2 regions of the Hypericibacter sp. genome follow, and region 2 is predicted to be linked to the other one. Evidence: predicted binding sites of a transcription regulator. Region 2 holds the regulator's gene; the other holds the start of a gene.
The links. Region 2 encodes LexA, which represses DNA repair genes until DNA is damaged. Its sites were predicted from a motif close to ATGTTCTANTTTGGTTC; they were not measured.
Positions count from the first base shown of each region.

Region 1: the regulator LexA is predicted to act here: its motif matches at 2,095-2,111, upstream of ACREE8_RS18170 (ImuA family protein).

Region 1 covers NZ_JBOHKS010000230.1:253-5,465, reverse strand. Annotated here, with positions in the region: gene ACREE8_RS18175 (DUF6504 family protein) at 1-1,379, opposite strand, end outside; gene ACREE8_RS18170 (ImuA family protein) at 1,306-2,022, opposite strand; gene ACREE8_RS18165 (hypothetical protein) at 2,256-2,387, shown strand; gene ACREE8_RS18160 (hypothetical protein) at 2,421-2,741, shown strand; gene ACREE8_RS18155 (enoyl-CoA hydratase/isomerase family protein) at 2,738-3,526, opposite strand; gene ACREE8_RS18150 (hypothetical protein) at 3,523-4,065, opposite strand; gene ACREE8_RS18145 (YgfZ/GcvT domain-containing protein) at 4,196-5,113, shown strand.
Region 2 covers NZ_JBOHKS010000300.1:768-12,585, reverse strand. Annotated here, with positions in the region: gene ACREE8_RS24415 (NADH-quinone oxidoreductase subunit B family protein) at 9-530, shown strand; gene lexA (transcriptional repressor LexA) at 565-1,272, opposite strand; gene ACREE8_RS24405 (molybdopterin molybdotransferase MoeA) at 1,441-2,652, opposite strand; gene moaC (cyclic pyranopterin monophosphate synthase MoaC) at 2,649-3,155, opposite strand; gene trpC (indole-3-glycerol phosphate synthase TrpC) at 3,167-3,982, opposite strand; gene trpD (anthranilate phosphoribosyltransferase) at 3,979-5,031, opposite strand; gene ACREE8_RS24385 (anthranilate synthase component II) at 5,028-5,627, opposite strand; gene ACREE8_RS24380 (divergent polysaccharide deacetylase family protein) at 5,792-7,018, shown strand; gene ACREE8_RS24375 (DMT family transporter) at 7,038-7,931, opposite strand; gene trpE (anthranilate synthase component I) at 8,033-9,547, opposite strand; gene ACREE8_RS24365 (peptidyl-prolyl cis-trans isomerase) at 9,551-11,437, opposite strand; gene tpiA (triose-phosphate isomerase) at 11,624-11,818, shown strand, end outside.

The DNA of each region.
Region 1 (5,213 bases), on a different contig from region 2:
ACCGCGCGCTCGGGCAGATGGCTTTCCTGCGGGGCCGGACGCGTCAACCGCACGGGGACGGGCTCGTTGGCGAAGCGGCCATTGGCGAAGAGATCGGCGAGTGCCGCCAAGGCCGCCTCGTCGACCGCGCGCTCGATCGCCGTCTCGTCGAGGGGCTCGGCGGATTCGATCGTGGCCGGCAGCAGCGGTATTTCGATGGAAACACGCTGCGCGGCTTGAGCGCGTTTCTGGCTTTGCGCCCGGGCCTGGGCCAGCACCAGCTGCAGATCCTCGAGCGGCTCGGCCTGCGTCGCCGTCAGGCTCATCGCCTCGATCCCGAAGCCCGGATCGAGCCGGTCGAACAGCTTGGCGAAGAGCCGGCGCAGCGCGTGGGGATCGCGGTTGGGACGGCTGGTCCCGATCGAGAAATGCTGCAGGCTGCCATCGACGCGGAAAAGCGCCAGACGCAACTGGCGGGCCCCCAGCTGCTCCGACGCCAGATGACCGCACAGCCCCGCCAGCATCCGGTCGAGCGCCGCGGCGATCGCGGGCGCCTCGACGATCGGCTCGGCAAAGGCGAGCCGCGCCTCATGCGGGCTCGCCGGCGTGCGCGGATTGATCGGTTCGTCGATGCGGCCCAGCGCCTGGTCGAGCCGGCGCGCGGGCTCGAGCCCGAAGCGGCGCAGCAGCGCCGCGCGCGGCAAGGGGTAAAGCTCGGCAATGGTCTTGAGCCCCAGCCGCTCGAGCTCGGCGGTCTGAACCGGTGACAGGCGCAGGGCGGCGACAGGCAGGCCCGCGATCGCCTCGCGCGTCCCGCCCGAGGGCAGGATGACCGTGTCGCTGTCGCGCGCGAGCGTGGCGAAGCGCGCCGCAGCCCAGGCCGCACCGGGCGTATCGGCGATGGCGAAGCGGATGCGATAGCCGAACCGGCGCAGGCGTTGCGCCAGATCCTCGATCATCCGAGTCTCGCCGCCGAAGAGATGGGCGCAGCCGGTGATGTCGAGGAAAATCCCGTCGGCGCCATCGACCGCGACCCAGGGGCTGAAGCGCGCGCACCAATCGGCAAGCTGCGCCAGCGCCGCCGCATCCTTGTCGGGATGGCTCGGCCGCACCGCGAGATCGGGAACCAGGGCCCGCGCATCGGCCAGCACCATGCCGGGCACGAGGCCCGCGGCCGACGCCGTCTCATCGATCGCGGCCAGGAGCGCGCGGCCGTTCGCGGCCGTGACCGTCACCAGCGGGCGCGATGCTTCGGAAGCCCAGCCAAGGCGCGGCTCGTTCAGCCGGACCTTGCCCAGCCGCACCTCGCGATGAACCGCAAGCCCCTCAGCGCGCCGCGACGCGATCTTGAGCCGGTCGGTCGCCCAATGCGGCAGCCACAGTGATACCACCCGTTTCACGACAACCCTCCAACAACCAATCTCCGGTTCGACCCCCGCGGCAGCGCAGCAACGAGACGCGCCAGCGCGGCTTGGCGCCTTGCGCATTCGCCGACCAGACCTGCCAGCGCGTCACCGCCGCGGTCGGATTGCGCGAGGGCCCGCGGCGCAGCAGCAGGCAGGCGATGCCGCCGGTCTCGGCCGCAAGCTGCAGCCGCCGGCTGGCGGTCAGGTCGATCTCCTCGATCTCGCCCAGCACCGCGGCGAGGCCGGGGCAGCGCAAGCCTTCCTCGAGCGCGCGCAACAGCGCCTGCGGGCGGCGGAAGTCGGCCAGCAGCACGCGGTTGGGCGAGAGCCCATAGCGCGCGAGGCCGGGGGCATAGATGTCGGCGCCGGGCGTCCAGAGCACCGGGCGCTGCGAGGCCTTGACCAGCCGCCCCAGGAGGAAGGCGGCAAAGCCGGTGGCAGCGGCGCTGCCATCGATCGAGGCGATCTCATGCAAGGCGCCCTGCACCAAGCCGCCGCCCAGCGCCTGGTCCAGCTCGGGCAGGCCCAGCCGAACCCGCGCCGTGGCCGCCCCGGGACCGAAGCCTCCGACCGCCGCCTTCAGCGCCTCGAGCCGGGCCGAAGCCGGGGAACTCGTGATTGCCGCTCCATCCGCCATCGCTGCTCTCCTGCTGCCCGGACCGACGGCCGAAAACCGTCCTCTTCGGGGCAAAACGTCCCGTTCCGCTCGTTGTTCCTGTTTTGTTCTAGATATTCCCAAACGAGGAGTCAAGAGCCGCCAAGCCTCCCCGGCCCTGCCTCAGGGGGAGAACGTCTCGTTTTTGGGCAGCGCCCGAGGGGCGCTCGGTCCAGGACTGGCCCTCCAGCACCTCGATCGATTCCGAGGATACGATGGGCTTCAGCGCCTTGGCGAATATCCGGCCGATGATCGAAACCATGCCGCTCGAACGCGCGTCGGAAGCCTATGATCGAATGATGAGCGGCAAGGCCCGCTTCCGGATGGTGCTGACGACCGGGAAATAAATGTCGGCCGGCTGAGCCAGAAGGCGGCCGCCCATGCAACAACGTCGGAGCCCCATTCTACGCGCGATTTTCCTGGCCGGTCTTCTGGCCGCGGGACTTTGTCATCCTGCCCGCGCCGACACGGCCGACGGCGCCACTACCGAGACCGCGATCATCGTTCCGGCGACCAACGAGTTCGAAGGGGTGGATGCCGAGTATGGCTATATCCAGGATCACTATCCCGGCTGGCAGCATGCGCAGCAGTCGCTGATCCAGGACGCCGGCAAGATCTACGACCGGATCGAGATCGTCGGCCCCGACGGCATCCGCAAGACGATCTATTTCGACATCACCGACTGGTTCGGCAAACCCTAGCCGCCGCTGAAGCGCGGTTTGCGTTTCTCGGCGAAGGCCGCCAGCCCCTCGCGATAGTCGGCGCTTTCGACCGCTTCATAGGCCTCGCGCCATTCCTCGGGGCTGAGGGGCTTCGCATCCATCAGCCGGCGCGCCATGCGCTTATGCAGGCGATGCGAGCTCGGCGCGCCATCGGTCAGGCGGCGCAGCGTCTCCGCCACCTCGGTTTCGAGCTTCTCCGCCGGCACCACGCGCGTGACAAGCCCCTTGGCTGCAGCTTCGCCCGCCTCGAACAGCCGGCCCTCGAGCAGGATCTCGAGCGCGGTCGCGCGGCCCACCGTCTCGATCAGATCGCCCAGCTCCGGCCAGGGCATCACCACGCCCACCTTCTGGATCGGCACGCCGAAGCGGCTGCCTTCGGCGGCGATGCGCAGATCGCACATGATCGCGATCTCGAGCCCCGCGCCGACGCAAGCACCCCGGATCATCGCCACCGTCGGCAGCTTCAGATCGCGCAAGCCATGAAGCGCCGCCACCATCACGCGACCATAGGCCTCGGCATCGCCGGCGGTCGCGCGCGTTCGGGCGAACTCCGCCAGATCGGCGCCGGCGGCGAAGGCCTGGCCGGCCCCCTGGACCCGCAGGGCGCGCAAGGACGGATCCGCCTCGATCTCGCGCAGAACCTCGCCCAGCCGATGCCACATGGCGAGATCGAGCGCGTTCAAGCGCTCCGGCCGGTTGAGCGTCAGGGTCGCGACGGCGCCCTCGCGCGTCAGCAACACCGAATCGGAAGCGGCCTGGCTCATGTTCCGGTCCGCTCCTGGCGCGATTTCAAGATCAACGCGCCCAAAAACACCAGAAGACAGAGGCCGAAGAAAACAATCAGGACGAGAGCCAGCGCGAGGTTCTCGGCGGGCGCCAGCGCGAGAATGAATCCTCCCAGCGCCACAAACCCCGCGCTTACAACGGCCAGGAAAACCAGGCCAAGCTTGCTATGGCCGCGCAACGAATTCTGCAGGCTTTCGCGATAGGTCAGGCGCTCTTCGGAGTAAGGCAACCCTCGCGTCAGCTGTTGCACATAGCCCGCCGTGAGCGCGGTCACAGCCAGGACCAGCAGCATGAGATAAATGACGGAGTCATGGGCCAGCCTGACAATGGCGATGAGCAGCGGAATGATCGCCAAGAGCAGGATATAAAGACGCTTGATCGACCTGCGCAGCCGCTCGGCGGTCTCGGCGTCCGTGATGATGCGGCCGCGGCCGTGGGTGCCATACGGATAGAAAACGTCGCGGCCCTGCGCATCCTTGCGGAAGCTGGCATTGGTGAGGCCGTCGAAATAGCCCATCCCCCGAGTCTCCCTGGTTCGAACACGGATTCCAGACGCTCCGGGCCGCCAGGGCAAGGCCCATTTCCCTTACTCACTTTGGGGCCGTAGCGCCCTTGCCAAGCCGGCAGCGCTCACCGATCTTAAGGCCATGACTTCCGCACCGAGTTCCCAGAGCTTCTATCTCCTGCCCGAAAGCCGTGGCGTCCTTGCCATTGCGGGCGACGACAAGACCGAGTTTCTGCAGGGCCTCGTTTCCAACGATGTCGCCAAGGCCGGCCCTGCACAGGCGCTCTATTCGGCCTTCCTTACGGCGCAGGGCAAATATCTGCATGACTTCTTCCTGGCCGAGGCCGGCGGCAGCTTCTACATCGACTGCGAGGCCGGGCGGCGCGACGACCTGAAGCGCCGGCTCTCGCTCTACAAGCTGCGCTCGAAAGTGACGATCGCCGACGCGACCGCGAGCCATGCGGTCGCCCTGCTGTTCGGCGGCGATGTGCTGACGCGTCTCGGGCTCAAGCCGGAACCGGGCTCGGCCAAGGCTTTCGCCGGTGGCGTCGCCTATGTCGATCCGCGCCTGGCAGCCCTCGGTGCGCGCGCCGTGCTGCCGCGCGAGGGTGCGGCGGCGACCCTCCAGGCGGCGGGATTCACGGCCGGCGACAGCGCCACTTACGATCGCCTCCGCATGTCGCAAGGCGTGCCCGACGGCAGCCGCGATCTGCCGGTCGAGAAGGCGATCCTGCTCGAGAACGGCTTCGACGAGCTGCATGCGATCGACTGGAACAAGGGCTGCTATCTGGGCCAGGAGCTGACCGCGCGCACGCGCTATCGCGGCCTCGTGCGTAAGCGGCTGCTGCCCGTGACGATCGACGGCCCCACCCCCGCGCCCGGCACACCCGTCATGCTCGGCGACAAGGAAGCCGGCGAAATGCGCTCCGCCATCGACGGCATCGGCCTGGCGCTGCTGCGCCTCGAGCATGTGGAGGGCGCGCCGGCGCCGACCTTGCGCGCCGGCGAGGCGACGCTGACGGCGAAGAAGCCCGACTGGGTGAAGCTGCCGGAGACATAAACTTAATGTGATCGCTACGCTCTACTTTCAAGCTTAGAGCGCGCTCTACGCCAACCACGCCCCCTCCCCTTGCGGGAGGGGGTAGGGGGAGGGGAACCAC
Region 2 (11,818 bases):
AGACCGGCATGCACAGGATCCTGTTCGACAACCTCGCGAAGGGCACGCTGACCGAGCCGCCGCCCGTGCCGGAGGAGAGCGCCCTGGCCGAGCTGGCGGCGGCTCTCGAACGCGACGCGCGGCGGAAGCTGGGGCGCAGCCTTTCCATCCGGCAGGTCGATGCGGGCTCCTGCAATGGCTGCGAGCTGGAGATCAACGCGCTCGGCAACCCGTTCTACGATCTCGAGCGCTTCGGCCTGCGCTTCGTGGCCTCGCCGCGGCATGCCGACGTGCTGCTGGTCACGGGACCCGTGACTCGGAACATGCAGATCGCCCTCGAACGCACCTACCGTGCCACGCCCGACCCGAAATGGGTCGTGGCGGCGGGCGATTGCGCGCTCGACGGCGGCATGTTCGCAGGCAGCTATGCCTGCCTGGGCGGCGTATCGGCCGCCATTCCGGTCGATCTTCATATCCGGGGCTGCCCGCCGAGCCCGCTGCAGCTTCTCAAAGGGCTGCTGGCGCTGCTCCAGGTGGACAAGGCTCGGTAGGGCCCGCGCTCCGTCGCGCGGACCCGACCGGCGGTCAGTAGCGGCGCAGCAGGCCGATCAGCCGGCCCTGAACGCGGACCCGATCGGGGCCGAAGATGCGCGTCTCATAGGCCGGGTTGGCGGGCTCGAGGGCGATCGAATCGCCCTTGCGGCGCAGCCGCTTCAATGTCGCCTCGTTATTGTCGACCAGGGCCACCACGATGGTGCCGTTGTCGGCATTGTCGACGCGCTCGATCACGACCGTGTCGCCATCGAGGATGCCGGCATTGATCATCGAATCGCCGTCGACCTCGAGGGCGTAATACTCACCCCGGCCCAAGAGGCCGGCCGGCACGTCGACGAAGCTGGAGCTGTCGCGCAGCGCCTCGATCGGGGTGCCGGCGGCGATCCGGCCATAGAGGGGCAGTTGGACCGCCTCGACATCGCGGGCGAGCGGTGCGCCGGGCAGGGCGCCCGCGAAATCGCCGCGGATGACCGTGGGCGCGAAACCGGTGGCCGTGGGCCGGGTGGAGGTGGTGATTCCAACCGCATCGGGCAGCTTCAAGACCTCGAGCGCGCGGGCGCGGTGGGGTAGGCGGCGGATGAAGCCGCGCTCTTCCAGGCCCGTGATCAGCCGATGGATGCCGGACTTGGATTTCAATCCCAGCGCTTCCTTCATTTCGTCGAACGAAGGCGAAACGCCCGCGTCGGTCAGGCGCTTATTGATGAAATGCAGGAGCTCGTTCTGCTTGCGCGTGAGCATTGATGGCTTTCCTCGCGGCCGGATGAACCGGCACCCCCAAGATATGGAACAAAACCTAAACGACGACACACGTTCTAGTTTGGTTCCCGGAAGGGGTCAAGGTTTTTCCACAGGCTGGGCAAGGCCAAGAGTCGCGGGTGTCGGCTGCACCGGCGAATCAGACTCGGCCTAGAGCCCCATCAAATCGCGATGGAATCGCAGAACCCGTACAGCTTCGCCGGCCTTGGCGGCCGGCGCATGGGGCGGGCGGATGACCAGCCCGTCGGCCTGGGCCAGGAAGGCCATCATGGCGCTGTCCTGGCGCTCCATCGCGGCCGCCACCAGGGCTCCCTGCGCGTTGCGGGTCAGGCGCGCCCTCAGATAGTCCTGCCGCTGATCATTGGCCTTGAGGTCGCTGCCCAGGATGGCGGTCTCGCTGTCATCCAGGACCTCGCGGCCCTCCATCACGGCGAAGGCCGGTTTGACGAAGAGGAGCGAACAGACCAGGGCCGAGACGGGATTGCCCGGGAGGCCCAGTACGGGCGTGCTGCCGAGCTGGCCAAACATGACAGGCTTGCCGGGCCGCATGGCGATCTTCCAGAAAGCGAGCTTCATGCCCTGGCCGGCGAGCGCTTCCTGGACCAGGTCGTGATCGCCAACCGAGGCGCCACCCGTGGTGATCAGGAGATCGGCGCCGGCCGCACCCGCCAGCATCTCGGCCAGTACGCCGGCATCGTCGCGCGCGATCCCGAGATCGACCGGATCGCCGCCGCAGGCCCGCACGAAGGCCGCCAGCGCCAGACCGTTGGAGCCGACGATTCCGGCGGGCCCGATCGGCTCGCCCGGCATGGACAGCTCGTCGCCGGTGCTGAGGATCGCGACCCGCGGGCGACGGCGCACCTTGAGCCAGGGCCGGTTGGCGGCGGCCGCGAGTCCGATGTCGCGCGCCGTCAGCCTTGCCCCGGCGCGGAAGAGGACGCGACCTTCCTCGAAATCCTGGCCTTTGGCGCGGATATGACGGCCCGGCTCGGCCGCGGCGGTCAGCTCGACGCTGTCGCCGTCGCGCTTGGCGTTCTCCTGGATGACGATGCTGTCGGCGCCATTGGGCAGGGGGCCACCGGTCAGGATCCGCACGGCCTCTCCAGGACCGACACGGCCCTCATAGTGACCGCCGGCCGGTGCGGTGCCGACAAGCTTGAGCCGCACCGGCACGGTCGCCGCGTCGGTGCTGCGGACCGCATAGCCATCCATCGCGGAGACGGCGAAGGGCGGATGGCTGACGCGTGCCGTCACATCCTCGGCGAGGACGCGACCCAGCGCATCGGCGAGGCCGACCTGCTCGGCAGGGAGCGGCCGGAAGGCCGCACAGATCTCGCGCTGGGCCTGCTCGACCGGGATCATCGCCCGCGCTCGTAGGTGCCGGATTTCCCGCCGCTCTTATGCTCGAGCCGGATATCGCCCAGCACCATGCCGCGATCGACGGCCTTGCACATGTCATAGACGGTGAGGGCCGCGATCGAGACCGCCGTCAACGCTTCCATTTCCACGCCGGTGGGGCCGGTGGTCTTGACTGTCGCGATGATATCGATCCGGCTCTGGCGCAGGTTCGGCTTCAGCACGACCGAGAGGGCGCTCAGCGCCAGCGGATGGCAGAGGGGGATGAGCTCGTGGGTGCGTTTCGCGCCCATGATGCCCGCGAGCTCAGCCACGGACAGCACGTCGCCCTTCTTCATCTGGCCGGCGCGGATGAGGCGCATCGTTTCCTTGGCGACCGTAACATGGCCCGAGGCCACGGCGACACGCTCGGTCGCGGGCTTGGCCGAGACATCGACCATATGGGCGCGGCCAGCCTCGTCGAAATGGGTGAGGCGTGCCGGTTTGGCCTTGCGCGACTTTCTTGCCATCGCCGCGTGACTCAGGCGGAGGGGCGGGCGACCGCGGCGCGCGACAGCAGATTCGCTGTGGCTCCCGCGACATCGGACTGGCGCATCAGGGATTCGCCGATCAGGAAGATCGAAGCGCCAACTTTGCTCATCCGCACCAGATCCTCAGGCGATTCCAAGCCACTCTCGGCGACGACGAGCCGATCCTTCGGCACCCGGGGCACCAGCGCCTCGGTGACCGCAAGATCGACCGTCAAGGTCTTGAGATTGCGGTTGTTGATGCCCAGAAGGCGGGCCTTCAGCTTCAGCGCCCGGTCGAGCTCACCTTGATCGTGAACTTCAACAAGCACGTCCATCTTCCAGTATTGCGCGACAGCTTCGAGCTCGGCCGCCTGCACATCCGAGAGCGCTGCCATGATCAGCAGCACGCAATCGGCACCCAGCGCCCGCGCTTCGGCGATCTGGTAGGGATCGAGCATGAAGTCCTTGCGCAAGGCCGGTAGATCGCAGGCCGCACGGGCCGCCGTCAGATAATCGTCGCGCCCCTGGAAATAGGGTTCGTCGGTCAGCACCGACAGGCAGGTTGCTCCGCCCACCGCGTAGGACCTGGCCAGACTCGCCGGATCGAAATCGGCCCGGATCAGCCCCTTGCTCGGCGAGGCCTTCTTGATCTCGGCGATCAGGCCAAAGCGGCCGGCCGCGACCGCGGCCGCCAGGCGATCGCCGAAGCCGCGCGTCGGGCTTTGCGCCTTCGCGGCCGCCTCGACCGCGACCAATGGGCGATCGGCCTTGCGCCGCGCCACATGGGCGAGCTTCTCGGCGCAGATCTTCTGCAGCACGTCGCTCATGCGGGCACCACCTCGTTGGTGACGGCGACGAGCTTGGCCAGCACCGCCTTGGCCTTGCCGGAATCGATCGCAGTCTCGGCCAGCGCCTTGCCGGTCTTGAGATCGGCCGCTTTGCCCGCGAGCATCAGCGTCGCCGCGGCGTTGAACAGCACCACGTCGCGATAGGCACCTTTGTGGCCGGCCAGCAATTCGGTCAGCGCCTGCGCGTTGGCAGCGGAATCCCCGCCCTTGAGATCCGTCGCCGTCGCGCGGCGCAAGCCGATGTCTTCGGGCGAGACATCGAACAGGCGGACCTTGCCGCCCTTGAGCTCGGCCACATGGGTCGGACCCGTCGTGGTGATCTCGTCCATGCCGTCGGAGCCGTGCACGACCCAGGCGCTCTCGGTGCCGAGCCGGCCCAGCACCGTCGCCATGGTCTCGATCCAGTCGCGCGAAAAGACGCCGATGAGCTGGCGCTTGGCGCCGGCCGGATTGGAAAGCGGACCCATGAGGTTGAAAATGGTGCGGGTGCCGAGCTCGACACGGGTCGGGCCAACATGCCGCATCGCGCTGTGATGGCGCGGTGCCAGCATCAGGCAGATGCCGGCCTCCCACAGCGCTTTCTTCACCAGGCTCATATCGGCTTCGATATTGACGCCGAGCGCCTGCAGCACGTCGGCGGTGCCGGTCTTGGAGGACATGGCGCGGTTGCCATGCTTGGCGACAGGCACGCCCGCGGCGGCCACGACCAGGGCCGCACCCGTCGAGATGTTCCAGCTTCCGGACTGGTCGCCGCCGGTGCCGCAGGTGTCGATGGCCCCGGCCGGCGCCTCGATGCGGGTCATCTTGGCGCGCATGGCGCGGACGGCGCCGGTGATCTCCTCGACCGTCTCGCCGCGCACCCGCAAGCCCATCAGGAAGGCGCCGAGCTGCGAGGGCGTCGCATTGCCCGACATCATGATGTCGAAAGCCTGCTCCGCCTCGGACTCGCTGAGCTTCCGGCCGGAAGCGATCGCGCCGATCAGCGGTTTCAGATCGCCAGCCGCGGCCGGCGCGGGCGCAGCGGTCATGCCGACAGCCTCATGGCCTGGGCATTATGGCCGCAGCGGCGCAGGAAATTGGCGAGCAGGCGATGGCCATGCTCGGAGGCGATGCTCTCGGGATGGAACTGGACGCCGAAGATCGGCAGCTCGCGATGGGCGAGGCCCATCACGACGCCGTCTTCGGTTTCGGCGGTGATCTCGAGTTCCTGCGGGAAGCTGTCGCGCTCGACCACGAGCGAGTGGTAGCGGGTACCGGTGAACGGGCTCGGAATGTCGGCGAAGATGTCGGAGCCGCGATGAATGACGCGGCTGACCTTGCCATGCATCGGCAAGGGCGCCCGGACCACCTTGCCGCCGAAGGACTGGCCGATCGCCTGATGACCGAGGCAGACGCCGAGGATCGGGATCTTGCCCTTGGCGGCGCCGATCAGATCGAGGCAGATGCCGGCGCGGTCGGGGTCGCAGGGACCTGGCGAGATGATGATGCCTTGCGGCTTCAGCGCCATCGCTTCGGCCACGGCGATCTTGTCATTACGCCGCACCGCCATCTCGGCGCCAAGTTCGCCCAGATAGTGATAGAGGTTGTAGGTAAAGCTGTCGTAGTTGTCGATTAACAGAAACATTTCAAATCCCTGGGGACGCCCGCTGCAGCGCCCCGCGAATGGCATCGGCCTTGGTTATAGCAGGGCGGGGAAGGCCGGTCCAAGGCCGGCGGCGGCCATCGGACTCGGGAGCAGGTATGATAGAAGCGCGGGCGTTCCTTTAGGACAGAGACAGGCATTCGGGCATGACGGCACGCCGGCGCAACAGCCGTGGGGCAGGGAGCAAGAAACGTTCCTCGGGTCGCGGATCCACGCGTGCGTCGATCTTCCCGATCGGCCCGCGGCGGCGAGGCCGGGCGCCCAAGCCCAGTTGGCGCCGGTCGCTGCTGCGCCTCGCTGGCGCGCCGCTCTGGCTGTTGCTGGCCCTGCTGTTGGGCGCCGTGGCAGTCGGAGTCAGCCAGGGCTGGTTCACATCGCCGAAACCGCATCCCGTGGCCTCGGCGCCAGGGTCGAGCTCCTCGCCGACTGTCGTGACCACTTTCATTCCCGAGCCGTTGGCGAAGCCGCAGGTACCCCCGACCGCCGCGGTGGCACCGCCGCCGACGCCGGCGGCGCCGGTCTATGAAGAATCCTCGAGCGCACCCGCCGTGTTCGATTCAAGCAGCGAGACGACCCAGGCACCCGCGCCGATCGCCAGGCCCGCACCCGCAGACGCCGCGCCGAGCCTACCCAGCACCAGCGCCTCGGCGACCTGGCTCGCCTATGCGGTGCCGGTGCCCGATACACAAGGCCGGCCGATGATCGCCATCGTCATCGACGATGTCGGACTCGATCGCGCCAACTCGGCCCGCGCCATCGCATTGCCGGGGCCGTTGACGATCTCCTTCATGACCTATGCGGAGCATCTCGATCAGCAATCGGCGCTGGCGCGCGAGCATGGCCATGAGCTGATGCTCCATGTGCCGATGGAGCCGATGGATCAGAGCCTCGATGCGGGGCCCCAGGCGCTGCGCACCGATCTCGCGCCCGACGAGCTGAAGCGCCGGATCGATTGGGACCTGACACGGCTCTCGGGCATCGTCGGCATCAACAACCATATGGGCAGCAAGTTCAGCCGCTCGACCGAAGGCATGAGCCTGGTGATGCAGGCGCTGCGCGAGCGCGGGCTGCTGTTCCTCGACTCCCGCACCATCGCCGACAGTGTCGGCTCGAAGGAGGCCGCCGCCTATGGTGTGCCCCATGCCGACCGCGACGTCTTCCTCGACGACGACCAGAGCCCCGCCAAGATCGACGAGATGCTGGCCGAGCTCGAGCGCATCGCCCGCAAACGCGGCTATGCCGTGGGCATCGGCCATCCGCATCCGGCGACGATCGCGGCGCTGCAGCGCTGGCTGCCGACGGCCGCCCAGCGCGGCTTCGCGCTGGTGCCGATCAGCGCCATCGTGCGCCGCATGAATGGCGTGACGGGCTGACGATTAAGCGAGTTGCGCGCTACGAAGCCTTCGCCCGGCTGTTCGACCAGGTCACCGCGATGCCGCTGGCGACGATGATGGCGATGCCGAGCCAGACGATCGGATCCGGAAGGTCGCCGAAGATGATGAAACCGAACAGGATGGCCGCGACGATCTCGGTATAGCCATAGGGCGCAAGCTGAGACGCTGTTGCCATCCGGTGCGCGGCGATGATCAGGAAATGCCCTACCGTCGCGATCACGCCGATCAGCACCATCAGGGGCCAATCCGGCAGATCGGGTGTTTTCCAGACGAAGGTAAGGAGGAGGGAGAACACGACAGCGCCCAGCACCGCCGAGATGGTCGCCGTCACGAGCGCCGGGTCGTGGGACGCGAGTTTGCGCGTCACGATCAGGGCCGTGCCATAAGCGGTGCCGGAGGCGAGCGCAAAGAGTACGCCCGGCGACACGCCATGGATCGAGGGCCGGATCACCAGCGTGGCGCCGACGAAGCCGAGCAGGACCAGCAGCCATCGCTGCCAGCCGATCGCCTCGCCCATGAACAAGGACGAGATGACGAGGATGAGCAGCGGATAGACGAAGAAGACCGACATGGCGTCCGCCAGCGGGATGCGGGCGACCGCCGAAAAGAACATGAGCGCTGAAAGCGCCATCAGCCCGCCGCGAAGCAGCTGCCACAACGGACGGCTGGGCCGGAACAGAGAAAATCCGTGCCGACGAATGGCCGCTGGCAGGAGAAGGAGTGCGTAAAAGAGGTGGCGCGCCCAGACGATCTCGAGCACCGGAAGATGGCCGGACAGAAGCTTCGCGATCGCATCCATGCCCGGCAGGATCGCCAGCGCCCCGACTATGGTCAGGGCGCCCATCAGGGGCCGGTCCTCGATGGCCCGCCGGGTGGTGTCGGAGCTCGTCAATCCCCAGACCTTTGCTCGCGTGGCGACGTCTGGGCAGCATCTAGATATTGAACGATGCGCGCAATGTCGGGCGAGGGCGGTGAGGACTGAGAAAACGCCCGCTACCGGTTCCGCCCACCCGACGCGAACCGCACCGCTTCCTGCGCGGCGCGCACGAGCGCCTTGGCCTTGTTGACGCTCTCCTGGAACTCGCCGTCGGGGGAGCTGTCATAGACGATGCCGCCGCCGGCCTGGACATACATGACGCCGTCCTTCACCACGGCGGTGCGCAGCGCGATGCAGGTGTCCATCGCGCCATCGGCCGCGAAATAGCCGACCGCGCCGCCATAGAGGCCGCGGCGCTCGGGTTCCAACTCCTCGATGATCTCCATCGCCCGCACCTTCGGGGCGCCAGAGACCGTGCCGGCGGGGAAGCCCGCGATCAGGGCATCCATCGCGTCATGCTGCGGATCGATCTCGCCCTCGACGTTCGAGACAATGTGCATGACGTGCGAGTAGTACTCGATCAGATATTTCTCGGTGACCTTGACGCTGCCGATCTTGGCGACGCGGCCGACATCGTTGCGGCCCAGATCGAGCAGCATCAGATGTTCGGCGCGCTCCTTGGGGTCGCCCAGCAGGTCTTCCGCCAGCGCCTTGTCCTCGGCCGCATCGGCGCCGCGACGGCGCGTGCCGGCGATGGGGCGGATCGTGACCTTCTTGTCGCGCAGCCGCACCAGGATCTCCGGGCTCGATCCGACCACGGAGAAGCCGCCGAAATCGAGGAAGAAGAGGAAGGGCGAGGGGTTGAGACGGCGCAGCGAGCGATAGAGCGCGAAGGGCGAGAGCTTGAAGGGCAGGCTGAAACGCTGCGACAGCACCACCTGGAAGATGTCGCCGGCGAGGATGTATTCCTTCGCCTTCTGCACCATGGCATGGAACTTCGACGCGGCCATGTTCGAGCTGGGCTCGGGCAATTCGGCATGGCCGCCCGCGGCTTCGCGCTGCTGCGGGAGGTTGCGGTCGAAATGCTCGACGGCGCCGGCCAGCCGCTCGCAGGCGAGATTATAGGCGGCGCGCGCATCGAGACCGGCTTGTGGACGCACCGGCGTCACAACCGTGACGATATCCTCGACATTGTCGAACACGGCCATGATCGTCGGCCGCAGGAAGACGCCGTCCGGCAGGCCCAGCTTGTCAGGCTGGATGTCGGGCAGCTTCTCCATCAGCCGCACCATGTCGTAGCCCAGATAGCCAAAGAGGCCGGCGGCCATCGGCGGCAATCCCGCGGGCAGCTCGATTTTCGATTCCTCGATCAGCGCCCGCAGCGACGCGATCGCACCGCCGGAAACGGACTCGAAGCGGCTGGCGTCGAAGCGCGCCTGGCGATTGATCTCGGCCTTGTCGCCATGGCAGCGCCAGATCAGATCGGGCTGCAGGCCGATCAGCGAATAGCGCCCGCGGACGGCGCCGCCCTCGACGGATTCGAGCAGGAAACTGTTGGGCTTGCCGTCACAGAGCTTCAGCATCGCCGAGACCGGCGTCTCCAGATCGGCGACCAGCCGGGTCCAGACGACCGTGGGCTGGCCGGCGCGATAGCGGGCTTCGACGTCTTCCAGGCTGGGCTCGACGCGCATGGCTCAGAACATCGCGTCGACGGCGGGCTGGTTGATCGTCACGCCGATCTCGCGGCGCAGCGATTCGCCGAACTGCTGGACCACGTCGCCCTGATAGGCCGCGTCGAGCTCCTTCTGCAGCGCGTCGACGCCGGGGGAATCGGTCGCGGGATTGGCTTCGTTGATCGCCTTCAGCCGTGCGACGACATGGCCGCCCTGGACCGGCACGGTCGCGGTCTGCCCCATCTGCAGTGCAAACAGCTTGCTCACGAGATCGGGCGTCACATGCGCGTCGGCATCGTTGCCGCTGCGCGTGACCGGCTTCGAGGTCGCGACCGTTCCCTGGACCTCGGTGGCGATGGCCTGGATATCGCCGTTCAGTCCCAGCTTGCCGGCGAGCTCGCCGGCACGGGCGGCGGCGGCCTTGTCGCGTTCGGCTGCCTTCCACGCGGCCGCGACCTGCGGGCGAACCTGGTCGAGCGGACGCGTCGCCGCCGGGGTCGAGCCGTCGACCTTCACGATCACATAGCCGCCGCTCGGGTCCTCGGTGAGGCTGGAGGTTGTCCCGACGTCGGTCGCGGAGGCGAGCCCAAGCACGAGCTGATTGCCGGCGACATCCGCGACCGGCTGACCATCGGGAGCCAGGCCCTGCGCGTCCACCTGGTCGATCTTGGTGACGGGAAGCCCGAGGGTCTTGGCCGCATCATCGAGGCTCGCCCCGCCGGCCAGCGCATCATCGAGCTGGTTGGCGGTGTCGATCATCTTGTTGATGGCGAGCTCCTTGACCAGTTCCTTCTCCAGCTGGGGACGGGCCTGCTCGAAGGTCGATTTCACTTCCGGCTCGATCGTCAGCACATGGATCACATGCCATCCGAGCGGCGTCTGGACCGGGCCCGCGGTCTTGCCGGCATCGGTCGCGAAGGCCGCGTCGGTCAGGGCCTGGAGATCGGTGACGAAGCTGCTCTTCTCCAGCTTGCCCAGCGGAACCGGCGGCGCGCCCGTCAGTTCCTGCGCGACCTGCGCGAAGTCCCCGCCAGCAGCGAGCTTGGCCACGGCCTCCTGGGCCTTGCCCTGATCCGAGAACACCATCTGCTCGACGTCGCGGCGCTCGGGCTGGTCGAACTCCTTCGCGCGCTGCTGATAGGCTTCCTGGAGCTTGTCGTCCGCCACCGTCAGGCCGGCCGAGAACTGATCGGGCGTCACGCGGACCAGCAGCAGGCTGCGATATTCCGGCGCCTGGAACTGATCCTGATGGGCGTCATAGAAGGCCTTCACCTCGTCGTCGGTCGGCTCGGCCGGCTCCGGCATCGCGTTGTCGGCGACCAGGAAGGTTTCCGCGACACGCGTCTCGTTGCGGTAGCGATAAAGCCGGTCGGTCAGGAGCTTCGGCGCGACTGCCCCGGCCGAAACCGCCGACACGATCTCCTGGCGCAGCATTTCCTTGCGCTGGGCGGCGACATACTGGCCCTCGCTGTTGCGAATCTCCTGCAGGAAGGCCGCGAAGCGGCCGAGGTCGAACTCGCCGACGCTGTTCTTGAACATCGGGTCGGTCTTGATCTGGTCGCGGACCTGCACGTCACTGACGTTCAGATGGAGGCGCTGCGCATAGGTGTCATAGAGGGCGCGTACAACCAGACCCGCCATGACCCGGTCGACCAGCCCCAGCTGCTTCGCCTGCTCATTGGTAAAATTCTCTCCGAACACCTGGCGGTATTGGCGCATCTGATGGTCGAATTCGTCCTGCAGCTCGGGACTGCTGATCTTGATGCTGCCGATCGTCGCCAGATTGGGGGCCTGGACGCGCTGACGCAGCATGTCGCCAATACCCCAAATCACGAAGGAGCCCGCCAAGAAGACGAACAGGATTTTGACGACCCAGGTGGCGGCCTTGCTGCGAAGCGCGATGAGCATGAGGATGGGATCCGAAGGCGCCGAAAGGGCGCGGAAAAACGGCGGGCATCATAGGGTCGGCCCCCCGGCCCGGCAACAGGGGAAAGCCCGCCAAAAACCCAAGCGGGCAGGGCAGTGGCGCCCTGGTCCTGCCGCATGCTACCACCCGCGCCACACGCCGTTTTGAGGTCCTTGAGAGGGTAAACGATGACCGACCGCGCCGGACGCCGACCCTTGGTCGCCGGAAACTGGAAGATGAACGGGCTCAAGGCAGACGGTCTGGCGCTGACCGACGCCGTGCTGGCCGGCGTCAGGGGCGGGGCCTGGCGCTGCGAATTGCTGGTCTGCCCGCCTGCCACGCTGCTCTCTCTCGTCGGCGATCGTCTCAAGGGCTCGCCGGTG